One region of the Metabacillus sp. cB07 genome, then DNA from elsewhere that is predicted to be linked to it. Evidence: a T-box and tRNA genes for the amino acid it is inferred to sense, from the RefSeq annotation. Region 1 holds a T-box; the other regions hold tRNA genes.
What was found. The T-box of region 1 lies ahead of pheS (phenylalanine--tRNA ligase subunit alpha). A T-box ahead of a tRNA ligase gene usually reads a tRNA of that ligase, here a tRNA-Phe.
Positions count from the first base shown of each region.

Region 2: it encodes a tRNA-Phe, which carries the amino acid that the T-box ahead of pheS (phenylalanine--tRNA ligase subunit alpha) is inferred to sense. The anticodon was not compared.
Region 3: it encodes a tRNA-Phe, which carries the amino acid that the T-box ahead of pheS (phenylalanine--tRNA ligase subunit alpha) is inferred to sense. The anticodon was not compared.

Region 1 is NZ_CP069296.1:3,058,560-3,068,522, reverse strand. Features, by position in the region: gene thrS (threonine--tRNA ligase) at 1-1,133, shown strand, start outside; ribosomal protein L20 leader region at 1,266-1,395, shown strand; gene infC (translation initiation factor IF-3) at 1,445-1,963, shown strand; gene rpmI (50S ribosomal protein L35) at 1,985-2,185, shown strand; gene rplT (50S ribosomal protein L20) at 2,213-2,572, shown strand; gene JOJ89_RS15770 (DUF1294 domain-containing protein) at 2,638-2,907, shown strand; gene JOJ89_RS15765 (TVP38/TMEM64 family protein) at 2,969-3,553, shown strand; gene JOJ89_RS15760 (hypothetical protein) at 3,576-3,971, opposite strand; gene JOJ89_RS15755 (dUTP diphosphatase) at 4,100-4,588, shown strand; gene JOJ89_RS15750 (M42 family metallopeptidase) at 4,651-5,736, shown strand; gene sspI (small acid-soluble spore protein SspI) at 5,784-5,996, opposite strand; gene JOJ89_RS15740 (TrmH family RNA methyltransferase) at 6,351-7,103, shown strand; T-box leader at 7,165-7,409, shown strand; gene pheS (phenylalanine--tRNA ligase subunit alpha) at 7,475-8,509, shown strand; gene pheT (phenylalanine--tRNA ligase subunit beta) at 8,524-9,963, shown strand, end outside.
Region 2 is NZ_CP069296.1:618,506-628,468, reverse strand. Features, by position in the region: gene JOJ89_RS03310 (cupin domain-containing protein) at 1-601, opposite strand, end outside; gene JOJ89_RS03305 (hypothetical protein) at 816-1,451, opposite strand; tRNA gene JOJ89_RS03300 (tRNA-Leu) at 1,697-1,777, opposite strand; tRNA gene JOJ89_RS03295 (tRNA-Leu) at 1,813-1,898, opposite strand; tRNA gene JOJ89_RS03290 (tRNA-Cys) at 1,920-1,993, opposite strand; tRNA gene JOJ89_RS03285 (tRNA-Gly) at 2,003-2,077, opposite strand; tRNA gene JOJ89_RS03280 (tRNA-Gln) at 2,136-2,210, opposite strand; tRNA gene JOJ89_RS03275 (tRNA-His) at 2,244-2,316, opposite strand; tRNA gene JOJ89_RS03270 (tRNA-Trp) at 2,344-2,417, opposite strand; tRNA gene JOJ89_RS03265 (tRNA-Tyr) at 2,435-2,519, opposite strand; tRNA gene JOJ89_RS03260 (tRNA-Thr) at 2,529-2,604, opposite strand; tRNA gene JOJ89_RS03255 (tRNA-Phe) at 2,618-2,693, opposite strand; tRNA gene JOJ89_RS03250 (tRNA-Asp) at 2,704-2,779, opposite strand; tRNA gene JOJ89_RS03245 (tRNA-Met) at 2,783-2,859, opposite strand; tRNA gene JOJ89_RS03240 (tRNA-Val) at 2,942-3,017, opposite strand; tRNA gene JOJ89_RS03235 (tRNA-Glu) at 3,033-3,107, opposite strand; tRNA gene JOJ89_RS03230 (tRNA-Ser) at 3,117-3,206, opposite strand; tRNA gene JOJ89_RS03225 (tRNA-Asn) at 3,211-3,285, opposite strand; rRNA gene rrf (5S ribosomal RNA) at 3,302-3,417, opposite strand; rRNA gene JOJ89_RS03215 (23S ribosomal RNA) at 3,546-6,475, opposite strand; rRNA gene JOJ89_RS03210 (16S ribosomal RNA) at 6,679-8,216, opposite strand; gene JOJ89_RS03205 (nucleotidyltransferase-like protein) at 8,460-9,332, opposite strand; gene JOJ89_RS03200 (YgzB family protein) at 9,536-9,889, shown strand.
Region 3 is NZ_CP069296.1:3,283,197-3,293,159, reverse strand. Features, by position in the region: gene JOJ89_RS16945 (ABC transporter ATP-binding protein) at 1-106, shown strand, start outside; rRNA gene JOJ89_RS16940 (16S ribosomal RNA) at 394-1,931, shown strand; rRNA gene JOJ89_RS16935 (23S ribosomal RNA) at 2,135-5,066, shown strand; rRNA gene rrf (5S ribosomal RNA) at 5,195-5,310, shown strand; tRNA gene JOJ89_RS16925 (tRNA-Val) at 5,331-5,406, shown strand; tRNA gene JOJ89_RS16920 (tRNA-Thr) at 5,425-5,500, shown strand; tRNA gene JOJ89_RS16915 (tRNA-Lys) at 5,518-5,593, shown strand; tRNA gene JOJ89_RS16910 (tRNA-Leu) at 5,608-5,688, shown strand; tRNA gene JOJ89_RS16905 (tRNA-Gly) at 5,696-5,767, shown strand; tRNA gene JOJ89_RS16900 (tRNA-Leu) at 5,778-5,866, shown strand; tRNA gene JOJ89_RS16895 (tRNA-Arg) at 5,881-5,957, shown strand; tRNA gene JOJ89_RS16890 (tRNA-Pro) at 5,963-6,039, shown strand; tRNA gene JOJ89_RS16885 (tRNA-Ala) at 6,055-6,130, shown strand; tRNA gene JOJ89_RS16880 (tRNA-Met) at 6,162-6,238, shown strand; tRNA gene JOJ89_RS16875 (tRNA-Ile) at 6,244-6,320, shown strand; tRNA gene JOJ89_RS16870 (tRNA-Ser) at 6,336-6,428, shown strand; tRNA gene JOJ89_RS16865 (tRNA-Met) at 6,474-6,550, shown strand; tRNA gene JOJ89_RS16860 (tRNA-Asp) at 6,554-6,629, shown strand; tRNA gene JOJ89_RS16855 (tRNA-Phe) at 6,640-6,715, shown strand; tRNA gene JOJ89_RS16850 (tRNA-His) at 6,761-6,836, shown strand; tRNA gene JOJ89_RS16845 (tRNA-Gly) at 6,854-6,927, shown strand; tRNA gene JOJ89_RS16840 (tRNA-Ile) at 6,933-7,009, shown strand; tRNA gene JOJ89_RS16835 (tRNA-Asn) at 7,037-7,111, shown strand; tRNA gene JOJ89_RS16830 (tRNA-Ser) at 7,120-7,210, shown strand; tRNA gene JOJ89_RS16825 (tRNA-Glu) at 7,224-7,295, shown strand; gene glgB (1,4-alpha-glucan branching enzyme) at 7,949-9,880, shown strand; gene JOJ89_RS16815 (glucose-1-phosphate adenylyltransferase) at 9,834-9,963, shown strand, end outside.

The sequences.
Region 1 (9,963 bases):
CGATCTGGCTTCCAAAAGGCGCGACAATCCGCCGCATCGTAGAACGCTACATTGTGGATAAAGAAGAACGTCTGGGCTACCAGCATGTGTATACACCTGTGCTTGGCAGTGTCGAGCTGTACAAAACATCCGGACACTGGGATCATTATCAGGATGACATGTTCCCTGCTATGTCCATGGACAATGAGGAACTTGTTCTTCGTCCGATGAACTGCCCGCATCACATGATGGTGTACAAGCACGATATTCACAGCTACCGCGAACTTCCGATTCGCGTGGCGGAGCTTGGAACGATGCACCGCTATGAGATGTCAGGAGCTCTTACAGGCCTGCAGCGTGTCCGCGCGATGACACTGAATGACGCCCATATCTTTGTCCGCCCTGACCAAATCAAGGATGAATTTATCCGGGTTGTAAAGCTTGTTGAAGAAGTTTATAAAGACTTTGGCATCAATGACTATTCCTTCCGTCTTTCCTACCGCGATCCGGAAGACAAAGAGAAATACTTTGACGATGATGCGATGTGGGAAAAAGCACAGAGTATGCTTAAATCTGCTATGGATGAGCTTGGCCATGACTATTTTGAAGCAGAAGGGGAAGCGGCGTTCTATGGTCCTAAGCTTGATGTTCAGGTCCGCACAGCACTTGGAAAAGACGAAACGCTTTCTACTGTGCAGCTTGACTTCTTATTGCCTGAACGCTTTGATCTGAATTATGTCGGCGAAGACGGCAAACAGCACCGTCCGGTTGTTATTCACCGCGGGGTTGTCTCAACGATGGAACGTTTTGTGGCCTTCCTGATTGAAGAGTACAAAGGGGCGTTCCCGACTTGGCTTGCTCCGACTCAGGTTCAGGTGATCCCGGTTTCGCCTTCTGTTCATCTTGATTACGCGAAAAGCGTTCAGGAGAAGCTGCAGGCTGAAGGACTCCGCGTCGAGCTTGATGCACGCGATGAGAAAATCGGATATAAAATCCGCGAGGCACAGATTCAGAAAACACCTTATATGCTTGTAGTGGGCGATAATGAAGCAGCCGAATCAGCTGTGAATGTCCGTAAATACGGCGAGCAGAAATCTGAAACAATCAGCCTGGATGCATTTATTGAGGGCATTGTGAAAGAAGTTAAAAGATAAATCTTGTAAAAAAGTATTGCACATGCGGAAGATGTTTGATACAATTCTTTTTGTTGCAATAAAAGCCAGCATGACTTGACACAGGAATTTTTTCCGTGATATAATTTGCATGGTAATTGAATAGAACGTTTGTCTAGCAAGCAGAAGCACCCGCTTCTCACCTGATTGACGCATTGCGCAGTCTGCAGGTTTACGACCATTTTATACTTAGTATACTAAATCGTAGTGTGGGTGTTTTATGCGCCCGCACTTTTTTATTTGAAAAAAGTGCGAGCAGAGTCTGTTCAGTTAAAAATCCTTGGAGGTGGCTAATTATTAGCAAAGACATGATGGTAAACGATGGAATCCGCGCTCGTGAGGTTCGTCTGATTGGTGCAAACGGCGACCAGCTTGGAATCAAAACACGCCAAGAGGCGCTTGAGATTGCTGCCAGAGCGAATCTTGACTTAGTGTTAGTTGCCGCAAACGCGAAGCCTCCTGTATGTCGCATTATGGACTACGGAAAATTCCGTTTTGAGCAGCAGAAGAAAGACAAAGAAGCACGTAAAAATCAAAAGATCATCAGCATGAAAGAGGTTCGCTTCAGCCCGACGATTGATGAGCATGATTTTAACACAAAACTTAAAAATGCACGCAAGTTCCTTGAAAAAGGAGATAAAGTGAAAGCTTCCATCCGCTTTAAAGGACGTGCAATCACTCATAAAGAAATTGGCCAGCGTGTTCTGGACCGTTTTTCTAAAGCTTGTGAAGATTTAAGTACAATTGAGTCTCATCCGAAAATGGATGGACGCAGTATGTTCCTGGTGCTTGCACCAAAAGCTGAAAAGTAAAGATACGAGGAGGAATACCTTATGCCAAAAATGAAAACTCATCGCGGCGCTGCAAAGCGTTTCAAAAAGACTGGATCAGGTAAATTAAAACGTTCACACGCTTACACTAGCCATTTATTTGCTAACAAATCAACGAAAGCAAAACGCAAGCTTCGCAAAGGCACGCTAGTAAGCAAAGGCGACTTCAAACGCATCCGTCATTTATTAGATAACATTAAATAATTCGTTTTCACATAGGAGGGAATTGACATGCCAAGAGTAAAAGGCGGTACTGTCTCACGTCAAAGACGTAAAAAAGTTCTTAAATTAGCTAAAGGTTATTTCGGTTCAAAACATACATTATACAAAGTTGCTAACCAGCAAGTAATGAAATCATTAATGTATGCTTACCGTGATCGCCGTCAGAAAAAGCGCGACTTCCGTCAGCTTTGGATCACTCGTATTAATGCTGCTGCACGCTTGAACGGTCTTTCTTACAGCCGTTTAATGCATGGCTTGAAGCTTGCAGGCATCGAAGTAAACCGCAAAATGCTTTCTGAGCTTGCAGTTACTGATGCAAAAGCTTTCGCTCAACTTGCAGACGCTGCTAAAGCTAAACTTAACAGCTAATACCACAAGACCATTCTCACCGTATGAGAATGGTCTTTTTATCATTTATTATGGAGTTGAATGATATGGCACTCGTGATTGCATACTACTTGATCTTGAATGTATACGGCTTTTACATAATGGGAGCGGATAAGAAAAAAGCGAAACGGGGCGAGTGGAGAATCAAGGAGAACACTCTTTGGCTTGTCGCCTTTATCGGGGGTGCAGCGGGACTTACTATAGGGATGAATACGTACCGCCACAAAACGAAGCACCGAACATTTGCGGCAGGCCTTCCGGCACTTATGGTTGTCCATCTCATATTGTTTGTCTATTTTCTTTATAAACTGTCATAAGACAGCCTCCCAGCCGATACACTTTAGGGAACGATTCTCACACAGCATCATCAGGGACTGCATGAAAGAGGTGGGAACAATCGATCTTGCTACTTCGGCTGTGGTCAATACCGTCCAGTCTGCGGGATTTCTGGCACCTGTGTTTTTTATCGGCATGCACATTTTGAGGCAGTTTTTGTTCATACCCGTTGTGGCCATTTGCATTGTCGGGGGCATTCTTTTCGGAACAGAATTCGGCACGTTTTATTCCATTATCGGGCTGACTGTTGCGAGCATCACCTTTTATACGCTGTCGAAACAGTTTCCTTCCTTCTTAGACCGTTTTTCAGGGCTTAAGAAAAAATGGATGGGAAATTATACGCGTCTTTCGGTTGGGCAGATTACCGTGCTTCGGATGATTCCGTTCGTGAATTTTTCGCTCTTATCCCTCTGCATTCTGGACAGATCAGGCTCGTTTAAAGAATATGCAAAGCTTTCCTTCTGGACTCATATTCCTGCGGCCTTCTGTTTTACTTCGTTTGGCACTTACTTTGGCAGACTGTCGCTCATTGCGACCGTTCTGATCCTCTGCACGCTTGTCGTATTTGTCTACTTGCTCAGAGAACGAAGAAGCATTATTAAATGGAACGAATTTTTTCTGAAATAGCAAAAAGCCGTGATCGACAAGGTCACGGCTTTTGTGCTTTTGAGAGAAATTCTCTGACCGGACTCTTCCAGTCAATGGCTGCATGCGGATAGTTTTCTTTTACTTTGTCTGTGATAAAGGTAAAGTCTGATAAAGAAAGTCCCTGAAGCTTGCTCGGTGTGTCGGTCCAGATGAAAATGGAGACAACTTCAAACGCCTGATCGGTCGTGCCGAGATATTTCTCGCCTTCAAAACGGACGCCTTTGTAGGTAAGCAGAAAATTCTTTCGGACATTGCCCGGGTCATCGAGCAGATAAAACTGATTCTGTTCTTGTGCAAGCTCAAGCTTGCGTTTAGGATTCAGCACGTATTTTGCTAAAGAATAAAGGATAAAAACAACGAGTGCGAGCAGGAGCAGCCGTAGAAAAATAACAATCATAGCAATGCCTCCAAGACATATTTTGTTACAATACGTATAAACACGCCTTAAGGTTTCATATTTCATGAAAAATTTTTGAAGCATGGTTCCTGCAGTGATAAAATGGGCTCGTAGAGGAGAGTGAAATCGTGAATTTAACAAAACTGTTTGAGATGCAGCATACCCTTGACATGAAAATAGAAAAACAGCACGGCCTTGAGAAGGAATCCCTTATTCACAAAAAGATTCTTGCCCTGTATGTGGAAGTGGGTGAACTGGCGAATGAGACGAGATGCTTTAAATTCTGGAGCCTGAAACCGCCGGCGGAAACAGATGTCATTCTTGAAGAGTACGTGGACGGCGTCCATTTTATTTTGTCCCTTGGAATCGAGATTGGAAAAACAAGCGGAATCGAGATGCAGCAGAATGCGGAAGAAAAGACACTGACTGCTCATTTTGCCGATGTTTTTAACGCAATTGCCGAGTTTGAAAAGAACCATGAGGATGAACAATTTATCCGGCTGTTCAGCAAGTATATGCACCTTGGACAGGTCCTTGGATTTTCGGGAGCCCAGATTGAAGATGCCTATATGAAAAAGAATGAAGTGAACCATGACCGCCAGAAACAGGGTTATTAACATTTTGTATTACTTTCCAGCGTTTAGTATAATAGTAGATAATAAACGAGAGGGGTAAAGGGATGACAAAATTAGACGAAACACTTCAGATGCTGAAGGATCTGACAGACGCAAAGGGAATTCCCGGAAATGAACGCGAACCGAGAGAGGTTATGAAAAACTACATATCAGCCTATGCCGATGAGGTAACAACAGACGGACTTGGAAGTCTGATTGCTAAAAAGACCGGCAAAGAAGGCGGACCGAAGATTATGGTAGCGGGCCACCTTGATGAAGTCGGCTTTATGATCACGCAAATTGACGATAAAGGGTTTCTCCGCTTCCAGACAGTAGGCGGATGGTGGTCACAGGTGATGCTTGCCCAGCGAGTAACCATCGTGACGAATAAAGGGGATGTAACAGGTGTAATCGGCTCTAAGCCGCCGCATATCCTGCCTCCGGAAGCTAGAAAAAAACCGGTGGATATTAAAGATATGTTTATTGATATAGGCGCTTCAAGCCGTGAGGAAGCAATGGAATTCGGCGTTCGTCCGGGAGACCAGGCTGTTCCTTATTTTGAATTTACCGTGATGAACAATGAGAAGATGCTTCTTGCCAAGGCATGGGATAACCGCATCGGCTGTGCCATTGCCATTGACGTCCTGAAAGGCCTGAAAGATGCTGATCATCCAAACGTTGTCTACGGTGTAGGAACGATTCAGGAAGAAGTAGGGCTCCGCGGAGCGCGCACTTCTGCTCATGCCATCCAGCCGGATATCGGATTTGGAGTGGATGTCGGGATTGCCGGCGATACTCCTGGAATCTCTGACAAAGAAGCTTCAAGCAAAATGGGAGAAGGGCCGCAGATTATTCTTTATGATGCATCAATGGTTTCCCATAAAGGACTTCGCGACTTCGTTACAGGCGTTGCTGATGAAATGAATATTCCATATCAGTTCGATGCAATTGCAGGCGGAGGAACAGACTCAGGTGCAATCCATATGACAGCAAACGGTGTGCCTGCACTTTCCATCACCATTGCAACAAGATACATCCATTCCCATGCAGCCATGCTTCACCGCGACGATTATGAAAATGCGGTTAAGCTGATTACAGAAGTTATTAAGCGTTTAGATGACGAAACTGTAAAAGCTATTACATTCGACTAAGAAAAGCGCAAGATCCCATAAAAAAATGCCGGGCAGCCGCCCGGCATTTATTTCTTTTTCAAGCCTTCTTCAAGAATCGTAAGCATTTCATTCTTTTCATCTTCACTTGAATTCTGCCAGATCACTTCAAACAGAACGCCAAGTCCCGGAAGCATCTTTTCTTCACCGTTTTGGATCGCATCGACAATCGTATCCTCAAGCTGCCCCTGGTCATTACCCGAAACATTTGAGATAATGGCATTTCGTAAATTTAAATCCATATGACTCACTCCATTTTTAAAATAGTTGATCTCTGTTTATCGTGCGTCACTTTGCTTATTTTATGTATCTTCCGTTAAAATAATAAAAAAGCTTTCAGCGAATATGGCCGTTTCATAAGATATGCCTAAACTCCAGTGGATTGCAGCGGAAGAAACTTGACTCCTGCGGGATGAAGAGGGAATGGGAGACCCCGCAGGCTGGCCGAGGAGGCTCCCATCCCTCCCCGCGGAAAGCAAGTTTCTGGAGCGGAAAGGAACGGGTATAAGTTCAGAACCAAATTCTTCTATAGCTTGTGATATTAACAAAAGAAAAAAGATGGGCAGGAAAACCCAACACTAAAAGGAGCAGGACAATTGAAGCGAATCGAATCCATACAAAATCAAAAAGTCAAACAATGGCGCAAACTTCACACAAAAAAAGAACGTGATGCATCAGGCACCTTTTTAATTGAAGGCATGCATCTTGTAGAAGAAGCCATTAAAAATAAATCAAATATAAAAGAGCTGATCCTCTCAGAAGACACAGTTATTCCAAAAGGCTGGGACGTCGATGATCTCTCCATCATCTACGTAACAAAAGAAATCATGAAAGCCATTTCCGAGACAGAAACCCCTCAAGGTGCTGCAGCCGTATGCATCCAGAAGGACAGCGGAAGCATAAGCACATGGAAAAAAGTCATACTGATTGATGCGCTTCAGGATCCGGGGAACCTTGGAACCATAATCCGGACAGCCGATGCAGCAGGTCTTGACGGCGTCATTCTCGGGGATGGGACAGTTGATCCATATAATTCAAAAGTCGTGCGTTCCTCACAGGGCTCCATTTTCCACATACCGGTTGTAAGGAAAAAAATGGATGAAGCCATTTCAGAACTGAAGCAGAATGAAGTGGCCATTTACGGAACCTCCCTGCAGAACGGATCCGATTACAGAAAAGCAGAAACCTCCGGACACTTTGCCTTGCTTATCGGCAATGAAGGCAGCGGGGTAAGGGAGGAATGGCTGTCCCTTACCGACCAGAATCTGTACATCCCGATCCTTGGGAAAGCTGAATCCTTAAACGCTGGAGTTGCTGCAGGAATCCTGATGTATCACCTTGTGAAATAGACAAAAGCGTGGTTGCATCGCCAACATGAATTCATTATAATAAAAGACAGTTACATACCATGAAAAAGCGTTGACAGAGAAGAGTAGTCTGCGAAAGCGTCAATCAGGGAGAAAATGCCGGTGACTGTGAGCATTTTTTTGACAGCAGCAGATGAATTCACCTCTTTAGCTGACACCAGGACCATCCGGAGAAATCCAGGGTGTAAAGGTGCTCCGGATCCTATCCGTTATTTATGAACGAAGTGAACAGCAGGTTCTTTTTGCTGTTAACAAGGGTGGTACCGCGACTGTCAACTCGTCCCTTTTTGGACGGGTTTTTTATTTTGTTCAAAAAAATCAGGAATCATCTGAAATAAAAGGAGGAATAAACGATGCAGGAGCAATTAAAACAGCTTCAGCTTGAAGCGCTTGAAAAAATTCAGGCAGCAAATGATTTAAAGAGCCTGAATGAGATCCGTGTATCATATCTAGGTAAAAAAGGGCCAATCACAGAAGTTCTTCGCGGAATGGGCAAACTTTCTGCAGAAGAGCGCCCGCTGATGGGAGCTTTGGCCAACGAGGTGCGCGAGAGCATTGCCACAAGCATTTCAGCTAAACAAGAAGGACTTGAGGAAGCGGCAGTTGAAGAGAAGCTGGCAGCTGAAACAATTGATGTGACACTTCCAGGGCGACCTGTGCGCACAGGGAATCATCATCCGATCACGTCTGTCATTGAGGAAATCGAAGACCTTTTCCTTAACATGGGCTATTCCGTTGAAGAAGGCCCTGAGGTAGAGACAGATTATTTCAACTTTGAAGCGCTGAATCTTCCAAAAGGACATCCGGCACGTGATATGCAGGATTCTTTCTACATAACGGAAGAAACGCTGCTTCGGACTCACACATCACCTGTCCAGGCAAGAACGATGCAGAAATTTAAAGGGCAGGGACCGGTCAAAATCATTTGTCCAGGCAAAGTATACCGCCGTGATAATGATGATGCGACACACTCACACCAGTTCACGCAAATTGAAGGACTTGTCATTGACGAGAACATCAGCATGAGCGATTTGAAAGGAACACTTGAAGTTTTTGCTAAAAAGATGTTCGGCGAAGAGCGCGAAATCCGTCTGCGCCCAAGCTTTTTCCCGTTTACTGAGCCTTCAGTTGAAGTCGATGTTTCATGCTTCGTTTGCGGCGGCAATGGCTGCAGTGTTTGCAAAAGAACGGGATGGATTGAAATTCTAGGTGCAGGAATGGTTCATCCGAATGTTCTTGAGATGGCCGGGTTTGATTCGAAGAAATACAGCGGGTTTGCTTTTGGCATGGGACCGGAGCGAATTGCCATGCTGAAATACGGCATTGATGACATCCGTCATTTTTACACGAACGACATGCGTTTCCTTAAACAATTTAAAAGAGCATAAAAGGAGGGTTCCAAATGTTTGTTTCCTATAAATGGCTGCAGGATTACGTGGATCTCAGCGGAATCCCGGCAGAAGAACTGGCAGAAAAAATCACCCGAAGCGGGATTGAAGTAGAGGGTGTAGAGGTTTTAAACGAAGGGATGAGCGGTGTAGTCGTCGGGCATGTGCTTGAAAAAGAGCAGCACCCGAATGCAGATAAGCTCAACAAATGTCTGGTCGATACAGGCGGCGAGAACCCTGTTCAAATTATTTGCGGTGCTGCAAATGTCGATAAAGGACAAAAAGTAGCTGTGGCAACAGTAGGCGCGGTGCTTCCTGGTAATTTTAAAATCAAAAAGGCAAAGCTTCGCGGCGAAGAGTCAAACGGAATGATCTGTTCTCTTCAGGAACTGGGCTTTGAATCAAAGACGGTGGCAAAAGAATACGCTGAAGGCATCTTTGTCTTTCCAAATAATGCTGAGCCTGGAAAAGATGCTCTTGCAGAACTTGGGCGTGATGACCAGATTCTTGAGCTTGGTCTTACCCCAAACCGCTCAGACTGCCTGAGCATGCTTGGAGTTGCGCATGAAGTAGCGGCTATTTTGGGCAGAAGCGTAACGTACCCTGACCTGACGCACGATGAAGGTTCAGAGAAGGCATCTGAGAGCATTTCTGTCGCTGTTGAAGCAAAAGAAGAAAATCCGCTGTATGTAGCGAAAGTGGTTCGGAATGTAAAGGTCGCTCCGTCTCCGCTATGGCTGCAGACAAGATTGATGGCTGCAGGTATCCGTCCGCACAACAATGTGGTGGATATTACGAACTACGTACTGCTCGAATACGGTCAGCCGCTTCATGCTTTTGACTATGACCGTTTAGGCTCAAAAGAAATCCTTGTCCGCATGGCAAAAAACGGCGAAGAAATCGTAACACTGGATGGACAAAAACGCACTCTTACTCCGGAGCACCTAGTCATTACAAACGGAACGGAGCCGATTGCACTCGCAGGTGTGATGGGCGGGGAGAATTCAGAAGTTCATTCTGATACAACGACTGTTCTTCTTGAGTCCGCGTATTTTAACGGCCAGACTGTAAGAAAATCGTCTAAAGATCACGGCCTAAGAAGTGAAGCAAGTGCGCGCTTTGAAAAAGGCGTCGATCCAAACCGAGTCCGTGCTGCGGCTGAACGCGCTGCCCAGCTGATGGCAGAGCTTGCGGGTGGAGAGGTGCTTTCAGGATCGGCTGAAGTGAATTATCTTGAAGCTGAACCTGCAGTCGTGACCGTTCACATCGATAAAATTAACCGTGTGCTCGGCATGAATATTTCAGGGAATGAAATGCAGTCCATCTTTACACGCCTTGGGTTTGAAGTGCAGGAGGATAACGGTGCCTTCACGGTTACAGTTCCTACAAGACGCGGAGATATTACAATAGAAGAAGATTTGATTGAAGAAGTTGCAAGACTGTACGGCTACGAC
Region 2 (9,963 bases), 1.7 Mb from region 1:
CCCATTCATCCGGAGTCTTGCCACCAATAACGGTTTCTCCTCCGTTATGGCCATGACTTTCTTCAGCTGCAGCCGCATCCGCTTTCGTCTCATGAACCGTACCAAACGGATGGTTTGGAGGAGCATAGATCGAATAAAGTTTCAGCGGAGATTTGCCCGTATTGGTGACATTGTGCCACGTTCCGGCCGGTATGATGATCGCCGTATCATCATAGACGTTTCGCATGAAAGGCAATTGGTCTTTGCTCTTGCCCATCTGAACAATCCCCTGCCCCTCTTCAACCCGCAGGAACTGATCAACATCAGGATGCATCTCCAAACCGATATCTTCACCCGGATTAAGACTCATTAACGTAAGCTGCAGGTGAGTTCCTGTCCATAACGCCGTCCGGAAATTATTGTTCAGCAGCGTCGCTTCATTAATATTAATAACAAATGGCTCTTTTCCATAATCCTTTAATGAGAGTCTGTAATCACCCATCTCAGAGGGGTAGCTGCCTGGATAGTTCCAATAGGCCGGTTCTCTGTAGTAATTGTTCATCGGTGCATGAACTTGAGGATAATAAGGATTTGGATACCAATAATTCGGATAATAATACATTCTTCTCCACCCTTTCAGCGCATATAAAAGCATCATATGCAGGGAGGTGGGCGGGGGGTACTTGGGGTTGAATTTATATGATTGAGTCAACACGATGGGCGTTCAGATATAACAAAAAAGCCAATGCTCTGTTTGCTTAGAGCATTGACTTTGCTTGTTTTTATGTAAGCTATAGATGCCGGTGATCGGGGTCAAACCGACACTCCAGAAGCAACTATTTCTCCATTTTTCTAGAGCTACTATCCAATCGATTTGAAGCACTATCTAACTTCTCATTAACAATATCAAGAGACTTAAATAATGAATTGAAAATAGGAACAGCAATTTTATATAGTAGGACAAAAATAAAACTAAAAACTGAAGTGACAAAACGTATAACACTACCGGAAAATACCCAAGTTACTTTAAAAAGTAGTTCTATTATTAATAAAATGGATCTGACAAGCCCACTAAATGGAAACGTCGGAATAATGTTTCTCAACTTTTCTATATATTGAAAAACAATATAGTAAATTCCCGGAAAAAATTTGTCAATAAAGCCAATGATTGAAAATACAACTCCATAATTAATGAACAAATTTAATAACTCATTATCATTGAAATAATAGGTTTGGTTATATTCGTTATACAAAGCATTATGTTCTATTAACCCCATAGTGAAAAGAAACTCAATAAAAAGATATATTAGATTATACATTGTTACAAACATAACCAACTTAAATTTAAATAGTATCCATCCTATTATGATTAGAAAAGCTACCTTAATCCAAGAATTTAATTCTACTGTTGAACATTTGGGAGACACCTTTTTATTTTCCTTAAATCTACTCCTACTATTTAGCTCATTCATATTCTACCCCTCTAACATAAATACTTATAATTCATGTATATGGATATATTATACAACAAACGAAAAGACTTTTAGTGCTTTTTATTCATTAATATTTACCTACTCATATAAAGATTATTTATCATTTGACTTAATAGTAAAAATATCTTTTAAATAATTCCTCTTTCGTGCAAATAAATATTTTTATATAAAAAAAGACTTCCTAACATGTTGTTAGAAAGTCTTTAGATTTATTACTTTTTAGATACCGGTGGTCGGGGTCGAACCGACACTCCAGAGGAACACGATTTTGAGTCGTGCGCGTCTGCCAATTCCGCCACACCGGCAAATTGATCATTTTCTTGAACTGGATACTGGTTGATGCCGAGGACCGGAATCGAACCGGTACGGTAGTCACCTACCGCAGGATTTTAAGTCCTGTGCGTCTGCCAGTTCCGCCACCCCGGCTAAGGGTGAGTTCATAAAAATTGGAGGCGACACCCGGATTTGAACCGGGGATAAAGGTTTTGCAGACCTCTGCCTTACCACTTGGCTATGCCGCCTTAAGATTCTGGAGCGGAAGACGGGATTCGAACCCGCGACCCCCACCTTGGCAAGGTGGTGTTCTACCACTGAACTACTTCCGCATTCGCTGTAATTGTATCTTATGCAGCTGGTGCACAAAGATGACTGTTAAAGTGAAAATGGCTGGGCTAGCTGGATTCGAACCAGCGCATGACGGAGTCAAAGTCCGTTGCCTTACCGCTTGGCTATAGCCCAAAACAAAAATAAAAACCCTAATAAGTAAAAAGGGGCGACTGATGGGAATCGAACCCACGAATGCCAGAGCCACAATCTGGTGCGTTAACCACTTCGCCACAGCCGCCATTATACTATATAAGATTAATTAAATTGGCAGGGGTAGTAGGACTCGAACCCACACCGGAGGTTTTGGAGACCTCTGTTCTACCTTTAAACTATACCCCTGTATTCTTTTTTAAAAATGGTGGAGGGGGACGGATTCGAACCGCCGAACCCTGAGGGAGCGGATTTACAGTCCGCCGCGTTTAGCCACTTCGCTACCCCTCCACATTTCAGTGGTGCCGGCAAGAGGACTTGAACCCCCAACCTACTGATTACAAGTCAGTTGCTCTACCAATTGAGCTACACCGGCATATAAGTGTAAATGGTGGCTTGGGACGGAATCGAACCGCCGACACAAGGATTTTCAGTCCTTTGCTCTACCGACTGAGCTACCAAGCCTTTATAAAAATGGCGGTCCCGACCGGGATCGAACCGGCGATCTCCTGCGTGACAGGCAGGCATGTTAACCGCTACACCACGGGACCATTTGGTTGCGGGGACAGGATTTGAACCTGCGACCTTCGGGTTATGAGCCCGACGAGCTACCAGACTGCTCCACCCCGCGATAATAATAAGGTAATTCTTTTTCGTCCCGATAAGTTGGTGTTAAACCTGCTTGACCGTTACGCTGCTGCTTTGAATTTTCATGGTGGAGGATGACGGGCTCGAACCGCCGACCCTCTGCTTGTAAGGCAGATGCTCTCCCAGCTGAGCTAATCCTCCGCAGTGAAAATATGTTGGTGACCCGTACGGGATTCGAACCCGTGTTACCGCCGTGAAAGGGCGGTGTCTTAACCGCTTGACCAACGGGCCATAAAGTTGTGGCGGAGAGCAAGGGATTCGAACCCTTGAGACGGGTTACCGCCTACACGATTTCCAATCGTGCTCCTTCGGCCACTCGGACAGCTCTCCAAAATGGCTCCGCAGGTAGGACTCGAACCTACGACCGATCGGTTAACAGCCGATAGCTCTACCACTGAGCTACTGCGGAATAATAATTTTCACCAGCCTGGCAACGTCCTACTCTCACAGGGGGAAACCCCCAACTACCATCGGCGCTAAAGAGCTTAACTTCCGTGTTCGGCATGGGAACGGGTGTGACCTCTTTGCCATCATCACCAGACATAGTGACAAAAATTATTATACTATGAAATCCGAAGATTTCAAGCTTTTTTTTGAAAGAAGTTATTCTTTCAAAACTGAATAACGTTTGATAACAAGATTCACGTGCAATTTACGCTTAGTTAGACTGTGGTTAAGTCCTCGAACGATTAGTATCTGTCAGCTCCACACGTCACCGCGCTTCCACCTCAGACCTATCAACCTGATCATCTTTCAGGGTTCTTACTCACAAATGTGATGGGAAATCTCATCTTGAGGGGGGCTTCATGCTTAGATGCTTTCAGCACTTATCCCTTCCGCACATAGCTACCCAGCGATGCCTTTGGCAAGACAACTGGTACACCAGCGGTGCGTCCATCCCGGTCCTCTCGTACTAAGGACAGCTCCTCTCAAATTTCCTGCGCCCACGACGGATAGGGACCGAACTGTCTCACGACGTTCTGAACCCAGCTCGCGTACCGCTTTAATGGGCGAACAGCCCAACCCTTGGGACCGACTACAGCCCCAGGATGCGATGAGCCGACATCGAGGTGCCAAACCTCCCCGTCGATGTGGACTCTTGGGGGAGATAAGCCTGTTATCCCCGGGGTAGCTTTTATCCGTTGAGCGATGGCCCTTCCATGCGGAACCACCGGATCACTAAGCCCGACTTTCGTCCCTGCTCGACTTGTAGGTCTCGCAGTCAGCTCCCTTGTGCCTTTACACTCTGCGAATGATTTCCAACCATTCTGAGGGAACCTTTGGGCGCCTCCGTTACATTTTAGGAGGCGACCGCCCCAGTCAAACTGCCCGCCTGACACTGTCTCCCAGCCCGGTAAGGGCTGCGGGTTAGAATTTCAATACAGCAAGGGTAGTATCCCACCAATGCCTCCACCGAAGCTTGCGCTCCGGCTTCCAAGGCTCCTACCTATCCTGTACAAGCTGTACCAAAATTCAATATCAGGCTGCAGTAAAGCTCCACGGGGTCTTTCCGTCCTGTCGCGGGTAACCTGCATCTTCACAGGTACTATAATTTCACCGAGTCTCTCGTTGAGACAGTGCCCAGATCGTTACGCCTTTCGTGCGGGTCGGAACTTACCCGACAAGGAATTTCGCTACCTTAGGACCGTTATAGTTACGGCCGCCGTTTACTGGGGCTTCGGTTCAAAGCTTCGCTTGCGCTAACCTCTCCCCTTAACCTTCCAGCACCGGGCAGGCGTCAGCCCCTATACTTCGCCTTGCGGCTTCGCAGAGACCTGTGTTTTTGCTAAACAGTCGCCTGGGCCTATTCACTGCGGCTTTTCAGGGCTATTCACCCTAAAAAGCACCCCTTCTCCCGAAGTTACGGGGTCATTTTGCCGAGTTCCTTAACGAGAGTTCTCTCGCTCACCTTAGGATTCTCTCCTCGCCTACCTGTGTCGGTTTGCGGTACGGGCACCTCTCACCTCGCTAGAGGCTTTTCTTGGCAGTGTGGAATCAGGAACTTCGGTACTAAATTTCCCTCGCCATCACAGCTCAGCCTTATATGGGAAGCGGATTTGCCTACTTCCCGGCCTAACTGCTTGGACGCGCATATCCAACAGCGCGCTTGCCCTATCCTCCTGCGTCCCCCCATTGCTCAAATGGTGAGGAGGTGGTACAGGAATATCAACCTGTTGTCCATCGCCTACGCCTTTCGGCCTCGGCTTAGGTCCCGACTAACCCTGAGCGGACGAGCCTTCCTCAGGAAACCTTAGGCATTCGGTGGAGGGGATTCTCACCCCTCTTTCGCTACTCATACCGGCATTCTCACTTCTAAGCGCTCCACCAGTCCTTCCGGTCTGGCTTCGACGCCCTTAGAACGCTCTCCTACCACTGTTCGTAAGAACAGTCCGCAGCTTCGGTGATACGTTTAGCCCCGGTACATTTTCGGCGCAGAGTCACTCGACCAGTGAGCTATTACGCACTCTTTAAATGGTGGCTGCTTCTAAGCCAACATCCTGGTTGTCTAAGCAACTCCACATCCTTTTCCACTTAACGTATACTTTGGGACCTTAGCTGGCGGTCTGGGCTGTTTCCCTCTTGACTACGGATCTTATCACTCGCAGTCTGACTCCCGAGGAGCAAGTCTTTGGCATTCGGAGTTTGACTGAATTCGGTAACCCGATGAGGGCCCCTAGTCCAATCAGTGCTCTACCTCCAAGACTCTCATACTCGAGGCTAGCCCTAAAGCTATTTCGGAGAGAACCAGCTATCTCCAAGTTCGATTGGAATTTCTCCGCTACCCACACCTCATCCCCGCACTTTTCAACGTGCGTGGGTTCGGGCCTCCATTCAGTGTTACCTGAACTTCACCCTGGACATGGGTAGATCACCTGGTTTCGGGTCTACGACCACGTACTAATTCGCCCTATTCAGACTCGCTTTCGCTGCGGCTCCGTCTCATCAACTTAACCTTGCACGGGATCGTAACTCGCCGGTTCATTCTACAAAAGGCACGCCATCACCCGTTAACGGGCTCTGACTACTTGTAAGCACACGGTTTCAGGATCTTTTCACTCCCCTTCCGGGGTGCTTTTCACCTTTCCCTCACGGTACTGGTTCACTATCGGTCACTAGGTAGTATTTAGCCTTGGGAGATGGTCCTCCCGGATTCCGACGGGATTTCACGTGTCCCGCCGTACTCAGGATCCACTCTGGAGGGAACGAAGTTTCGACTACAGGGTTTTTACCTTCTATGACAGGCCTTTCCAGGCCGCTTCATCTACCCCGTTCCTTTGTAACTCCGTATAGAGTGTCCTACAACCCCAAGAGGCAAGCCTCTTGGTTTGGGCTGATTCCGTTTCGCTCGCCGCTACTTGGGAAATCGCATTTGCTTTCTCTTCCTCCGGGTACTTAGATGTTTCAGTTCCCCGGGTCTGCCTTCAGTACCCTATGTATTCAGGTAAAGATACTGTTCCATTACGAACAGTGGGTTTCCCCATTCGGAAATCTCTGGATCAAAGCTTACTTACAGCTCCCCAAAGCATATCGGTGTTAGTCCCGTCCTTCATCGGCTCCTAGTGCCAAGGCATCCACCGTGCGCCCTTCATAACTTAACCAAAATTGGTCAATCGTTTGTTTAGACTGTAAAGTCTAAGAAAATCACTATGGTAAGCGTAAATCTCAGTGAATTACTTGTTATCAATTACGTTATCCAGTTTTCAAAGAACAACCGGCAGATCAGAAATGACCGCCTTCTTTCATATAGAGAGAATGATCTCTCAAAACTAAACAAAAACCAAAAGCGATCCTCTATCCTTAGAAAGGAGGTGATCCAGCCGCACCTTCCGATACGGCTACCTTGTTACGACTTCACCCCAATCATCTACCCCACCTTAGGCGGCTGGCTCCTTGCGGTTACCCCACCGACTTCGGGTGTTGCAAACTCTCGTGGTGTGACGGGCGGTGTGTACAAGGCCCGGGAACGTATTCACCGCGGCATGCTGATCCGCGATTACTAGCGATTCCAGCTTCATGCAGGCGAGTTGCAGCCTGCAATCCGAACTGAGAATGGTTTTATGGGATTGGCTAAACCTCGCGGTCTCGCAGCCCTTTGTACCATCCATTGTAGCACGTGTGTAGCCCAGGTCATAAGGGGCATGATGATTTGACGTCATCCCCACCTTCCTCCGGTTTGTCACCGGCAGTCACCTTAGAGTGCCCAACTGAATGCTGGCAACTAAGATCAAGGGTTGCGCTCGTTGCGGGACTTAACCCAACATCTCACGACACGAGCTGACGACAACCATGCACCACCTGTCACTTTGTCCCCCGAAGGGGAACCTTCTATCTCTAGAAGTGGCAAAGGATGTCAAGACCTGGTAAGGTTCTTCGCGTTGCTTCGAATTAAACCACATGCTCCACCGCTTGTGCGGGCCCCCGTCAATTCCTTTGAGTTTCAGTCTTGCGACCGTACTCCCCAGGCGGAGTGCTTAATGCGTTAGCTGCAGCACTAAAGGGCGGAAACCCTCTAACACTTAGCACTCATCGTTTACGGCGTGGACTACCAGGGTATCTAATCCTGTTCGCTCCCCACGCTTTCGCGCCTCAGCGTCAGTTACAGACCAGAGAGTCGCCTTCGCCACTGGTGTTCCTCCACATCTCTACGCATTTCACCGCTACACGTGGAATTCCACTCTCCTCTTCTGCACTCAAGTTTCCCAGTTTCCAATGACCCTCCCCGGTTGAGCCGGGGGCTTTCACATCAGACTTAAGAAACCGCCTGCGCGCGCTTTACGCCCAATAATTCCGGACAACGCTTGCCACCTACGTATTACCGCGGCTGCTGGCACGTAGTTAGCCGTGGCTTTCTGGTCAGGTACCGTCAAGGTGCCGGCAGTTACTCCGGCACTTGTTCTTCCCTGACAACAGAGTTTTACGATCCGAAAACCTTCATCACTCACGCGGCGTTGCTCCGTCAGACTTTCGTCCATTGCGGAAGATTCCCTACTGCTGCCTCCCGTAGGAGTCTGGGCCGTGTCTCAGTCCCAGTGTGGCCGATCACCCTCTCAGGTCGGCTACGCATCGTCGCCTTGGTGAGCCATTACCTCACCAACTAGCTAATGCGCCGCGGGCCCATCTGTAAGTGACAGCCGAAACCGTCTTTGAATGTCAAACCATGCGGTTTGACATAGTATCCGGTATTAGCTCCGGTTTCCCGGAGTTATCCCAGTCTTACAGGCAGGTTGCCCACGTGTTACTCACCCGTCCGCCGCTGACCTCCGAAGAGGTCCGCTCGACTTGCATGTATTAGGCACGCCGCCAGCGTTCGTCCTGAGCCAGGATCAAACTCTCCGAAGAAAATTTGTGACTCATAAATGTTGCTGACTTAAAAATTTAAAACGTTTGGTACGCTTTTGGTTTTGTTTAGTTTTCAAAGATCATTTTCGCTCTTGAAGCGACCTTCTTAATATATCATTTCGTTAACTCAGTGTCAACAACTTTTTTAAGAAGTTTTTTTATGAGAAGTCGCTGTCTGCGCCGTCAAAAGTGAACTTGCTTCAGCAGCGACGCTTATTAATATATCACCGTAAAATATCAAAGTCAATACTTTTTTGTAACAGAATATCCGCGATGGAAAATTCTTTGTCCCTTCGTTTCAATCTTCACGACTTCAACGAATTCTTTATCAACAAGAAACTCAAGTAAAACACTTAAATCAACTGAATAATAGCGCGCTTCCGGATGCTCCATCAGATCGGCATACAGCCATACTTCTTTCTCTGAAAGAATGCCAAGAAGATGCCCCGCTCCGATTTCCGACTTGGAATGGATAAGAAAATCACTCGCCAAAAACAGCAGCTCAAGTCTTTTTTCTAGAGATTCTTCACTTTCGACCAGTTCTTTGTAGAGCTTGTACACCTGCGGCTCCATTTGGCGCACCTGGTTCCATACCGTTACTTCGGGATAAAATCCGCGGTCGATGACTTCAAGTCTTGCCAGATGATGAAGAGCATGGACGATATGATTGTAGGCATCAAGAAATTGTCTTGATTCAAAGAAGACCTTTCCTTCCAGATACCTTCTGATCAGCTTGCCGTATTCAAGGCCGATTTTCAGCCTGCGCTCTGAGAACGGAAATACTTTCAGGCGGTCTACAAGCTCGCCTAAATACTCATTGCGGTCAAATAATACTTTTCCGTTCAGGATCCAGTCGACCATTCTCCGGTTTGTTCCAAGCAGGATCCACTCCTGCACCTGCTGATCTGAAACAATCGTAAGAGAAGCCTTTTGTCCGTCAAATTCATAGTGTTTAATAAAAACAGGCTGCTTCGCCTCTTTCACGATGACAAGCAGCGCGACATCCAAATTATCAGTAAGCGGTGATGTCTGGTTTCTTTTTTCAATCATGACGATTGCAAGCGTATCCGGATGGCTCGCTCTTTCTTGATAAATAGGACGGAGAAGATTTTCCATTGGTATTCCCCCATTATATTTATGACTATATATCACAATTCTACAAAGGCGAAAAAACTCCTTTTGCATTCAGCACTTCAAAATTATAAGGGAAGGAAGAAAGAGAATCTATCGTTTTCTGATATTTTCTCGTCAAAAGCTTCAGGTAAGTTGTCCGAAATCCCTTACATTTGTGCTATATTGGTAATTAGGAGGTCGGAATAATGGCACTGAAATATTCAAGCAAGATCAACAAAATCCGCACGTTCGCGCTCAGTCTCATCTTTATTGGCTTTTTCATTATGTATATCGGCATCTTCTTTAGAACATCTCCGATTATCATGACCATCTTCATGATGCTCGGATTATTATCAATAGTAGGAAGCACGGTTGTTTATTTCTGGATCGGCATGCTTTCCACTAAAGCCGTCCAGGTCACTTGCCCGTCCTGCGGGAAGACCACGAAGATTCTCGGAAGGGTGGACATGTGCATGTACTGCAATGAACCGCTGACGCTTGATCCGAACTTGGAAGGCAAAGACTTTGACGAAAAATACAACCGGAAGACAGTGGAATAAAAAGATTTACACACAAAAGCGGAGAGCGACAGCCCTCCGCTTTTATTCGTATAGAAAGAAAAAACTGAATGCCG
Region 3 (9,963 bases), 220 kb from region 1:
CGGCCGGCCGCGAACGGACCAACTCTTCGCTTCAGCTGAATTTGTATCAATTAAACAAAAACTCCTGGATTTGCTGCATTCAAAAAATCATCTGGAAACGCGCTGATTTCAGCGCGTTTTCATTTATAACATTTTTTTTGCAAAAAGATAAAAATGCTATTGCAATGGGGAAATCAGCGTGGTATATTATTATTCGTTGCCGCGAAAAACGCGTGAGAGCAACGGTGCCTGAGAAAAAGAAAAGTGAAAAAAACGCTTGACTTTGAAAAGGTGAAATGTTATTCTAATAAAGCTTCGCAGGAAGCGAAAATGATCTTTGAAAACTAAACAAAACCAAAAGCGTACCAAACGTTTTAAATTTTTAAGTCAGCAACATTTATGAGTCACAAATTTTCTTCGGAGAGTTTGATCCTGGCTCAGGACGAACGCTGGCGGCGTGCCTAATACATGCAAGTCGAGCGGACCTCTTCGGAGGTCAGCGGCGGACGGGTGAGTAACACGTGGGCAACCTGCCTGTAAGACTGGGATAACTCCGGGAAACCGGAGCTAATACCGGATACTATGTCAAACCGCATGGTTTGACATTCAAAGACGGTTTCGGCTGTCACTTACAGATGGGCCCGCGGCGCATTAGCTAGTTGGTGAGGTAATGGCTCACCAAGGCGACGATGCGTAGCCGACCTGAGAGGGTGATCGGCCACACTGGGACTGAGACACGGCCCAGACTCCTACGGGAGGCAGCAGTAGGGAATCTTCCGCAATGGACGAAAGTCTGACGGAGCAACGCCGCGTGAGTGATGAAGGTTTTCGGATCGTAAAACTCTGTTGTCAGGGAAGAACAAGTGCCGGAGTAACTGCCGGCACCTTGACGGTACCTGACCAGAAAGCCACGGCTAACTACGTGCCAGCAGCCGCGGTAATACGTAGGTGGCAAGCGTTGTCCGGAATTATTGGGCGTAAAGCGCGCGCAGGCGGTTTCTTAAGTCTGATGTGAAAGCCCCCGGCTCAACCGGGGAGGGTCATTGGAAACTGGGAAACTTGAGTGCAGAAGAGGAGAGTGGAATTCCACGTGTAGCGGTGAAATGCGTAGAGATGTGGAGGAACACCAGTGGCGAAGGCGACTCTCTGGTCTGTAACTGACGCTGAGGCGCGAAAGCGTGGGGAGCGAACAGGATTAGATACCCTGGTAGTCCACGCCGTAAACGATGAGTGCTAAGTGTTAGAGGGTTTCCGCCCTTTAGTGCTGCAGCTAACGCATTAAGCACTCCGCCTGGGGAGTACGGTCGCAAGACTGAAACTCAAAGGAATTGACGGGGGCCCGCACAAGCGGTGGAGCATGTGGTTTAATTCGAAGCAACGCGAAGAACCTTACCAGGTCTTGACATCCTTTGCCACTTCTAGAGATAGAAGGTTCCCCTTCGGGGGACAAAGTGACAGGTGGTGCATGGTTGTCGTCAGCTCGTGTCGTGAGATGTTGGGTTAAGTCCCGCAACGAGCGCAACCCTTGATCTTAGTTGCCAGCATTCAGTTGGGCACTCTAAGGTGACTGCCGGTGACAAACCGGAGGAAGGTGGGGATGACGTCAAATCATCATGCCCCTTATGACCTGGGCTACACACGTGCTACAATGGATGGTACAAAGGGCTGCGAGACCGCGAGGTTTAGCCAATCCCATAAAACCATTCTCAGTTCGGATTGCAGGCTGCAACTCGCCTGCATGAAGCTGGAATCGCTAGTAATCGCGGATCAGCATGCCGCGGTGAATACGTTCCCGGGCCTTGTACACACCGCCCGTCACACCACGAGAGTTTGCAACACCCGAAGTCGGTGGGGTAACCGCAAGGAGCCAGCCGCCTAAGGTGGGGTAGATGATTGGGGTGAAGTCGTAACAAGGTAGCCGTATCGGAAGGTGCGGCTGGATCACCTCCTTTCTAAGGATATGAGGTCGCTTTTGGTTTTTGTTTAGTTTTGAGAGATCATTCTCTCTATATGAAAGAAGGCGGTCATTCCTGATCTGCCGGTTGTTCTTTGAAAACTGGATAACGTAATTGATAACAAGTAATTCACTGAGATTTACGCTTACCATAGTGATTTTCTTAGACTTTACAGTCTAAACAAACGATTGACCAATTTTGGTTAAGTTATGAAGGGCGCACGGTGGATGCCTTGGCACTAGGAGCCGATGAAGGACGGGACTAACACCGATATGCTTTGGGGAGCTGTAAGTAAGCTTTGATCCAGAGATTTCCGAATGGGGAAACCCACTGTTCGTAATGGAACAGTATCTTTACCTGAATACATAGGGTACTGAAGGCAGACCCGGGGAACTGAAACATCTAAGTACCCGGAGGAAGAGAAAGCAAATGCGATTTCCCAAGTAGCGGCGAGCGAAACGGAATCAGCCCAAACCAAGAGGCTTGCCTCTTGGGGTTGTAGGACACTCTATACGGAGTTACAAAGGAACGGGGTAGATGAAGCGGCCTGGAAAGGCCTGTCATAGAAGGTAAAAACCCTGTAGTCGAAACTTCGTTCCCTCCAGAGTGGATCCTGAGTACGGCGGGACACGTGAAATCCCGTCGGAATCCGGGAGGACCATCTCCCAAGGCTAAATACTACCTAGTGACCGATAGTGAACCAGTACCGTGAGGGAAAGGTGAAAAGCACCCCGGAAGGGGAGTGAAAAGATCCTGAAACCGTGTGCTTACAAGTAGTCAGAGCCCGTTAACGGGTGATGGCGTGCCTTTTGTAGAATGAACCGGCGAGTTACGATCCCGTGCAAGGTTAAGTTGATGAGACGGAGCCGCAGCGAAAGCGAGTCTGAATAGGGCGAATTAGTACGTGGTCGTAGACCCGAAACCAGGTGATCTACCCATGTCCAGGGTGAAGTTCAGGTAACCCTGAATGGAGGGCCCGAACCCACGCACGTTGAAAAGTGCGGGGATGAGGTGTGGGTAGCGGAGAAATTCCAATCGAACTTGGAGATAGCTGGTTCTCTCCGAAATAGCTTTAGGGCTAGCCTCGAGTATGAGAGTCTTGGAGGTAGAGCACTGATTGGACTAGGGGCCCTCATCGGGTTACCGAATTCAGTCAAACTCCGAATGCCAAAGACTTGCTCCTCGGGAGTCAGACTGCGAGTGATAAGATCCGTAGTCAAGAGGGAAACAGCCCAGACCGCCAGCTAAGGTCCCAAAGTATACGTTAAGTGGAAAAGGATGTGGAGTTGCTTAGACAACCAGGATGTTGGCTTAGAAGCAGCCACCATTTAAAGAGTGCGTAATAGCTCACTGGTCGAGTGACTCTGCGCCGAAAATGTACCGGGGCTAAACGTATCACCGAAGCTGCGGACTGTTCTTACGAACAGTGGTAGGAGAGCGTTCTAAGGGCGTCGAAGCCAGACCGGAAGGACTGGTGGAGCGCTTAGAAGTGAGAATGCCGGTATGAGTAGCGAAAGAGGGGTGAGAATCCCCTCCACCGAATGCCTAAGGTTTCCTGAGGAAGGCTCGTCCGCTCAGGGTTAGTCGGGACCTAAGCCGAGGCCGAAAGGCGTAGGCGATGGACAACAGGTTGATATTCCTGTACCACCTCCTCACCATTTGAGCAATGGGGGGACGCAGGAGGATAGGGCAAGCGCGCTGTTGGATATGCGCGTCCAAGCAGTTAGGCCGGGAAGTAGGCAAATCCGCTTCCCATATAAGGCTGAGCTGTGATGGCGAGGGAAATTTAGTACCGAAGTTCCTGATTCCACACTGCCAAGAAAAGCCTCTAGCGAGGTGAGAGGTGCCCGTACCGCAAACCGACACAGGTAGGCGAGGAGAGAATCCTAAGGTGAGCGAGAGAACTCTCGTTAAGGAACTCGGCAAAATGACCCCGTAACTTCGGGAGAAGGGGTGCTTTTTAGGGTGAATAGCCCTGAAAAGCCGCAGTGAATAGGCCCAGGCGACTGTTTAGCAAAAACACAGGTCTCTGCGAAGCCGCAAGGCGAAGTATAGGGGCTGACGCCTGCCCGGTGCTGGAAGGTTAAGGGGAGAGGTTAGCGCAAGCGAAGCTTTGAACCGAAGCCCCAGTAAACGGCGGCCGTAACTATAACGGTCCTAAGGTAGCGAAATTCCTTGTCGGGTAAGTTCCGACCCGCACGAAAGGCGTAACGATCTGGGCACTGTCTCAACGAGAGACTCGGTGAAATTATAGTACCTGTGAAGATGCAGGTTACCCGCGACAGGACGGAAAGACCCCGTGGAGCTTTACTGCAGCCTGATATTGAATTTTGGTACAGCTTGTACAGGATAGGTAGGAGCCTTGGAAGCCGGAGCGCAAGCTTCGGTGGAGGCATTGGTGGGATACTACCCTTGCTGTATTGAAATTCTAACCCGCAGCCCTTACCGGGCTGGGAGACAGTGTCAGGCGGGCAGTTTGACTGGGGCGGTCGCCTCCTAAAATGTAACGGAGGCGCCCAAAGGTTCCCTCAGAATGGTTGGAAATCATTCGCAGAGTGTAAAGGCACAAGGGAGCTTGACTGCGAGACCTACAAGTCGAGCAGGGACGAAAGTCGGGCTTAGTGATCCGGTGGTTCCGCATGGAAGGGCCATCGCTCAACGGATAAAAGCTACCCCGGGGATAACAGGCTTATCTCCCCCAAGAGTCCACATCGACGGGGAGGTTTGGCACCTCGATGTCGGCTCATCGCATCCTGGGGCTGTAGTCGGTCCCAAGGGTTGGGCTGTTCGCCCATTAAAGCGGTACGCGAGCTGGGTTCAGAACGTCGTGAGACAGTTCGGTCCCTATCCGTCGTGGGCGCAGGAAATTTGAGAGGAGCTGTCCTTAGTACGAGAGGACCGGGATGGACGCACCGCTGGTGTACCAGTTGTCTTGCCAAAGGCATCGCTGGGTAGCTATGTGCGGAAGGGATAAGTGCTGAAAGCATCTAAGCATGAAGCCCCCCTCAAGATGAGATTTCCCATCACATTTGTGAGTAAGAACCCTGAAAGATGATCAGGTTGATAGGTCTGAGGTGGAAGCGCGGTGACGTGTGGAGCTGACAGATACTAATCGTTCGAGGACTTAACCACAGTCTAACTAAGCGTGAATTGCACGTGAATCTTGTTATCAAACGTTATTCAGTTTTGAAAGAATAACTTCTTTCAAAAAAAAGCTTGAAATCTTCGGATTTCATAGTATAATAATTTTTGTCACTATGTCTGGTGATGATGGCAAAGAGGTCACACCCGTTCCCATGCCGAACACGGAAGTTAAGCTCTTTAGCGCCGATGGTAGTTGGGGGTTTCCCCCTGTGAGAGTAGGACGTTGCCAGGCTGCTGACAAAAATTAAACCCGGAGGATTAGCTCAGCTGGGAGAGCATCTGCCTTACAAGCAGAGGGTCGGCGGTTCGAGCCCGTCATCCTCCACCATATGATTTTTTTGGACATGCCGGTGTAGCTCAATTGGTAGAGCAACTGACTTGTAATCAGTAGGTTGGGGGTTCAAGTCCTCTCGCCGGCACCACCAGATTTACTATATTTGTGCCATTAGCTCAGTCGGTAGAGCATCTGACTTTTAATCAGAGGGTCGAAGGTTCGAGTCCTTCATGGCACACCATTTTTCCTTAATATGCGGGTGTGGCGGAATTGGCAGACGCGCTAGACTTAGGATCTAGTGTCTTTGACGTGGGGGTTCGAGTCCCTTCACCCGCATGATATTGCGGAAGTAGTTCAGTGGTAGAACACCACCTTGCCAAGGTGGGGGTCGCGGGTTCGAATCCCGTCTTCCGCTCTTTGAATAAGCCGGGGTGGCGGAACTGGCAGACGCACAGGACTTAAAATCCTGCGGTAGGTGACTACCGTACCGGTTCGATTCCGGTCCTCGGCACCACACACATTTAATATGCGCCCGTAGCTCAATTGGATAGAGCGTTTGACTACGGATCAAAAGGTTATGGGTTCGACTCCTATCGGGCGCGCCATATTACGGGAAGTAGCTCAGCTTGGTAGAGCACTTGGTTTGGGACCAAGGGGTCGCAGGTTCGAATCCTGTCTTCCCGACCATTTTCATAGATTTAAGGGGCCTTAGCTCAGCTGGGAGAGCGCCTGCCTTGCACGCAGGAGGTCAGCGGTTCGATCCCGCTAGGCTCCACCATTTTAATAGAAGTAATTGACTTTGTTCCTGGGGCGGTGTAGCTCAGCTGGCTAGAGCGTACGGTTCATACCCGTGAGGTCGTGGGTTCGACTCCCTCCGCCGCTACCAAAAAAGGACCTTTAGCTCAGTTGGTTAGAGCAGACGGCTCATAACCGTCCGGTCGTAGGTTCGAGTCCTACAAGGTCCACCATTCTATTTTCCATACGGAGGTATACCCAAGTCCGGCTGAAGGGATCGGTCTTGAAAACCGACAGGGGGGTCAAACCCCGCGGGGGTTCGAATCCCTCTACCTCCTCCATTTCTTTTATCTTCAGCAAAACAAATCAGCACTAATTATTATTATCGCGGGGTGGAGCAGTCTGGTAGCTCGTCGGGCTCATAACCCGAAGGTCGCAGGTTCAAATCCTGTCCCCGCAACCAAATGGTCCCGTGGTGTAGCGGTTAACATGCCTGCCTGTCACGCAGGAGATCGCCGGTTCGATCCCGGTCGGGACCGCCATTCTTATAAAGGCTTGGTAGCTCAGTCGGTAGAGCAAAGGACTGAAAATCCTTGTGTCGGCGGTTCGATTCCGTCCCAAGCCACCATTTTCTTTTGCAAATATTTTAGCTTTAGACATTTTACAGATAGTGGCGGTTGTGGCGAAGTGGTTAACGCACCAGATTGTGGCTCTGGCATTCGTGGGTTCGATTCCCATCAGTCGCCCCATTTTATCTTTATTTACTGCGGGTGTAGTTTAATGGTAAAACCTCAGCCTTCCAAGCTGATGTCGTGGGTTCGATTCCCATCACCCGCTCCAATAATGGGCCTATAGCTCAGCTGGTTAGAGCGCACGCCTGATAAGCGTGAGGTCGATGGTTCGAGTCCATTTAGGCCCACCATTCCTATTATGGGAGCATATATGATTTTCCGCAGTAGCTCAGTGGTAGAGCTATCGGCTGTTAACCGATCGGTCGTAGGTTCGAGTCCTACCTGCGGAGCCATTTATTCTGGGGAAGTACTCAAGTGGCTGAAGAGGCGCCCCTGCTAAGGGTGTAGGTCGCGTAAGCGGCGCGAGGGTTCAAATCCCTCCTTCTCCGCCAGAAGGCATGCTCCGGCCCGTTGGTCAAGCGGTTAAGACACCGCCCTTTCACGGCGGTAACACGGGTTCGAATCCCGTACGGGTCATCATTAAGAAAAGTGTTGCACATTGTGCAGCGCTTTTTTTGTTGTTAGAAAAGATAGCCGTTATGAAAAACGCCGTAAAGCGTACCTATCCTCCACAATGATTCCGTCAACGGGATCTCGACTCCCATAAGGCAGCTCAGACCATCTCCAAGGAACGAATGAACCCTGTATCCCCGTTAAAATATGACTTCAAAAAATCCTTCTTTCCCTTAAAATATGTTTTCAACAAATAATATATATTTCTGTTACTCAAAAAGGTTTGAATGTTTTTCATTAGAGGTATAAGTAATGGTAATAAAGAAACCGTGATTAAAAGGTCGTGAAAATTTCGACAAATATAAGAGGATTTGTCGAATTAACTGTTTTTGTGATATAGCATACTGCATTTGCTGAGATTGTATTTTTTTGTTAATATGACCGGATTTTCTCATCGAATATGACTTATTTAGTAAATAAGACTGATGTTCATTTCACCAACATTCTATCCTTCCTTCCTTTCTTTATTCGACATCATTTTAAAAGTATAATGTTTTGAAAAATGAATGGCTGTTCATGACATTTCGTGTCAATAAGTAGAAGCGCTTACAAAAAAGGTAATCCTTCCTTCTGATTGAAATAAGAATTAAGATTACTTTATAGAAAGGGTGATGGGAATGAATCTTGCTACGCCAACTGATTTTGAGGTGCATCTTTTCCATGAAGGAAATTTGTTCAGAGCTCATGAATTGTTTGGTGCCCGCAGCAGCGTGCGAAACGGTGTGAGCGGAACAGTATTCACAGTTTGGGCTCCTCATGCGCTTGAGGTGCGGGTTGCAGGTGATTTTAATCACTGGGACGGCACTGGACACAAGCTTGAGAAGCTGAATGAACAGGGAATCTGGTCTGCTTTTATTGATGGCATCGAAGAGGGTGATCTCTATAAATATGAGATTATCACTCAAAAGCATGAAAAAATTCTGAAGGCTGATCCATTTGCCTTTTATTCTGAGCTGAAGCCAAATACAGCTTCTGTTGTTTACAATCTTGGAGGGTATAAATGGAATGATAAAAACTGGCAGAGAAAAAAACGCCAAAAGGAAATTTATCAGCGCCCTATGTACATTTATGAACTGAATATCTGCTCTTGGAAAAAGAAAGAAGACGGCAGCCTTTATACATATTTAGAGCTTGCGGATGTCTTGATTCCGTATGTTCTTGAGCATGGGTTTACACATATCGAGCTTTTGCCGATTATTGAGCACCCATATGACCGTTCATGGGGATATCAGGGCACGGGCTATTATTCGGCTACAAGCCGTTACGGCACCCCGCACGACTTGATGACATTCATAGATCTTTGCCATCAGAATAACCTGGGAGTCATTATGGACTGGGTACCAGGCCATTTCTGCAAAGATGCACACGGACTTTATTTCTTTGACGGGGAACCGGTTTTTGAATATGAGAAATTTGAAGACAGGGAGAACATCGTCTGGGGTACGGCGAACTTTGATCTTGGAAAACCGGAAGTGCAGAGTTTCCTGATTTCAAATGCTCTCTTCTGGCTTGAAATGTTCCATATCGACGGTTTCAGGGTTGATGCTGTTGCCAATATGATTTACTGGCAGAATACGGATGAACCTCACGAGAATGCGTTCGCAGTTCAGTTTTTAAGAAAACTGAATGAGAAAGTGTTTGAGTACGATCCTTCCGTACTGATGATTGCGGAAGATTCTACGGATTTTCCTCTTGTAACATCTCCTGTCTCTGATGGAGGACTGGGATTTAATTATAAATGGAATATGGGCTGGATGAACGATATCCTCAAATACATGGAAGCCCCTCCAGAACAGCGGAAAGATCTTCATCACAAAGTTTCTTTTTCCCTGATCTACGCTTTCACAGAGAATTTTATCCTTCCGCTTTCACATGATGAAGTGGTCCATGGAAAACGTTCGCTGCTGAATAAAATGCCGGGTGACTACTGGCAGAAATTTGCACAGTACAGACTTTTGCTTGGTTATATGCTTGCACATCCAGGCAAAAAGCTGCTGTTTATGGGCGGAGAATTTGCCCAGTTTGATGAGTGGAAAGACCTTGAGCAGCTTGACTGGGTGCTTGATGACTTTGACATGCATCAAAAATCAAGAGTTTATGTTAAAGAACTGCTTGCCCTGTATAAACGCCAGCGTCCGCTTTATGAGCTTGACCATTCGCAGGAAGGCTTTGAATGGATTGACGTCAATAATTCAGACCAGAGTATTTTTTCTTTTATCCGTAAAGGGATTAAGCCGAACGAACAGCTTGTTGTCGTTTGTAACTTCACTCCTGAAACGTACCATGACTATAAAGTCGGAGTGCCGATTGATACCAGATATGTTGAAACGCTGAACAGCGATGATGCAGTATTTGGAGGGTCGGGCCAGATCAACAAGAAAGAACTGAAAGCGCAGGAAGGCAAGATGCATAATCAGCCTTACCATATATCAATGACCATTCCGCCATATGGAATATCCATATTACGCGCAGTTAAAAAACGAGAGGAGACAATCAACCATGGTGAAAAAAAAGTGCGTCGCAATGTTATTGGCAGGAGGAAAGGGTAGCAGATTAAGTTCACTGACACAGAATCTGGCGAAACCGGCTGTTCCTTTTGGAGGAAAATACAGAATCATTGATTTTACACTGA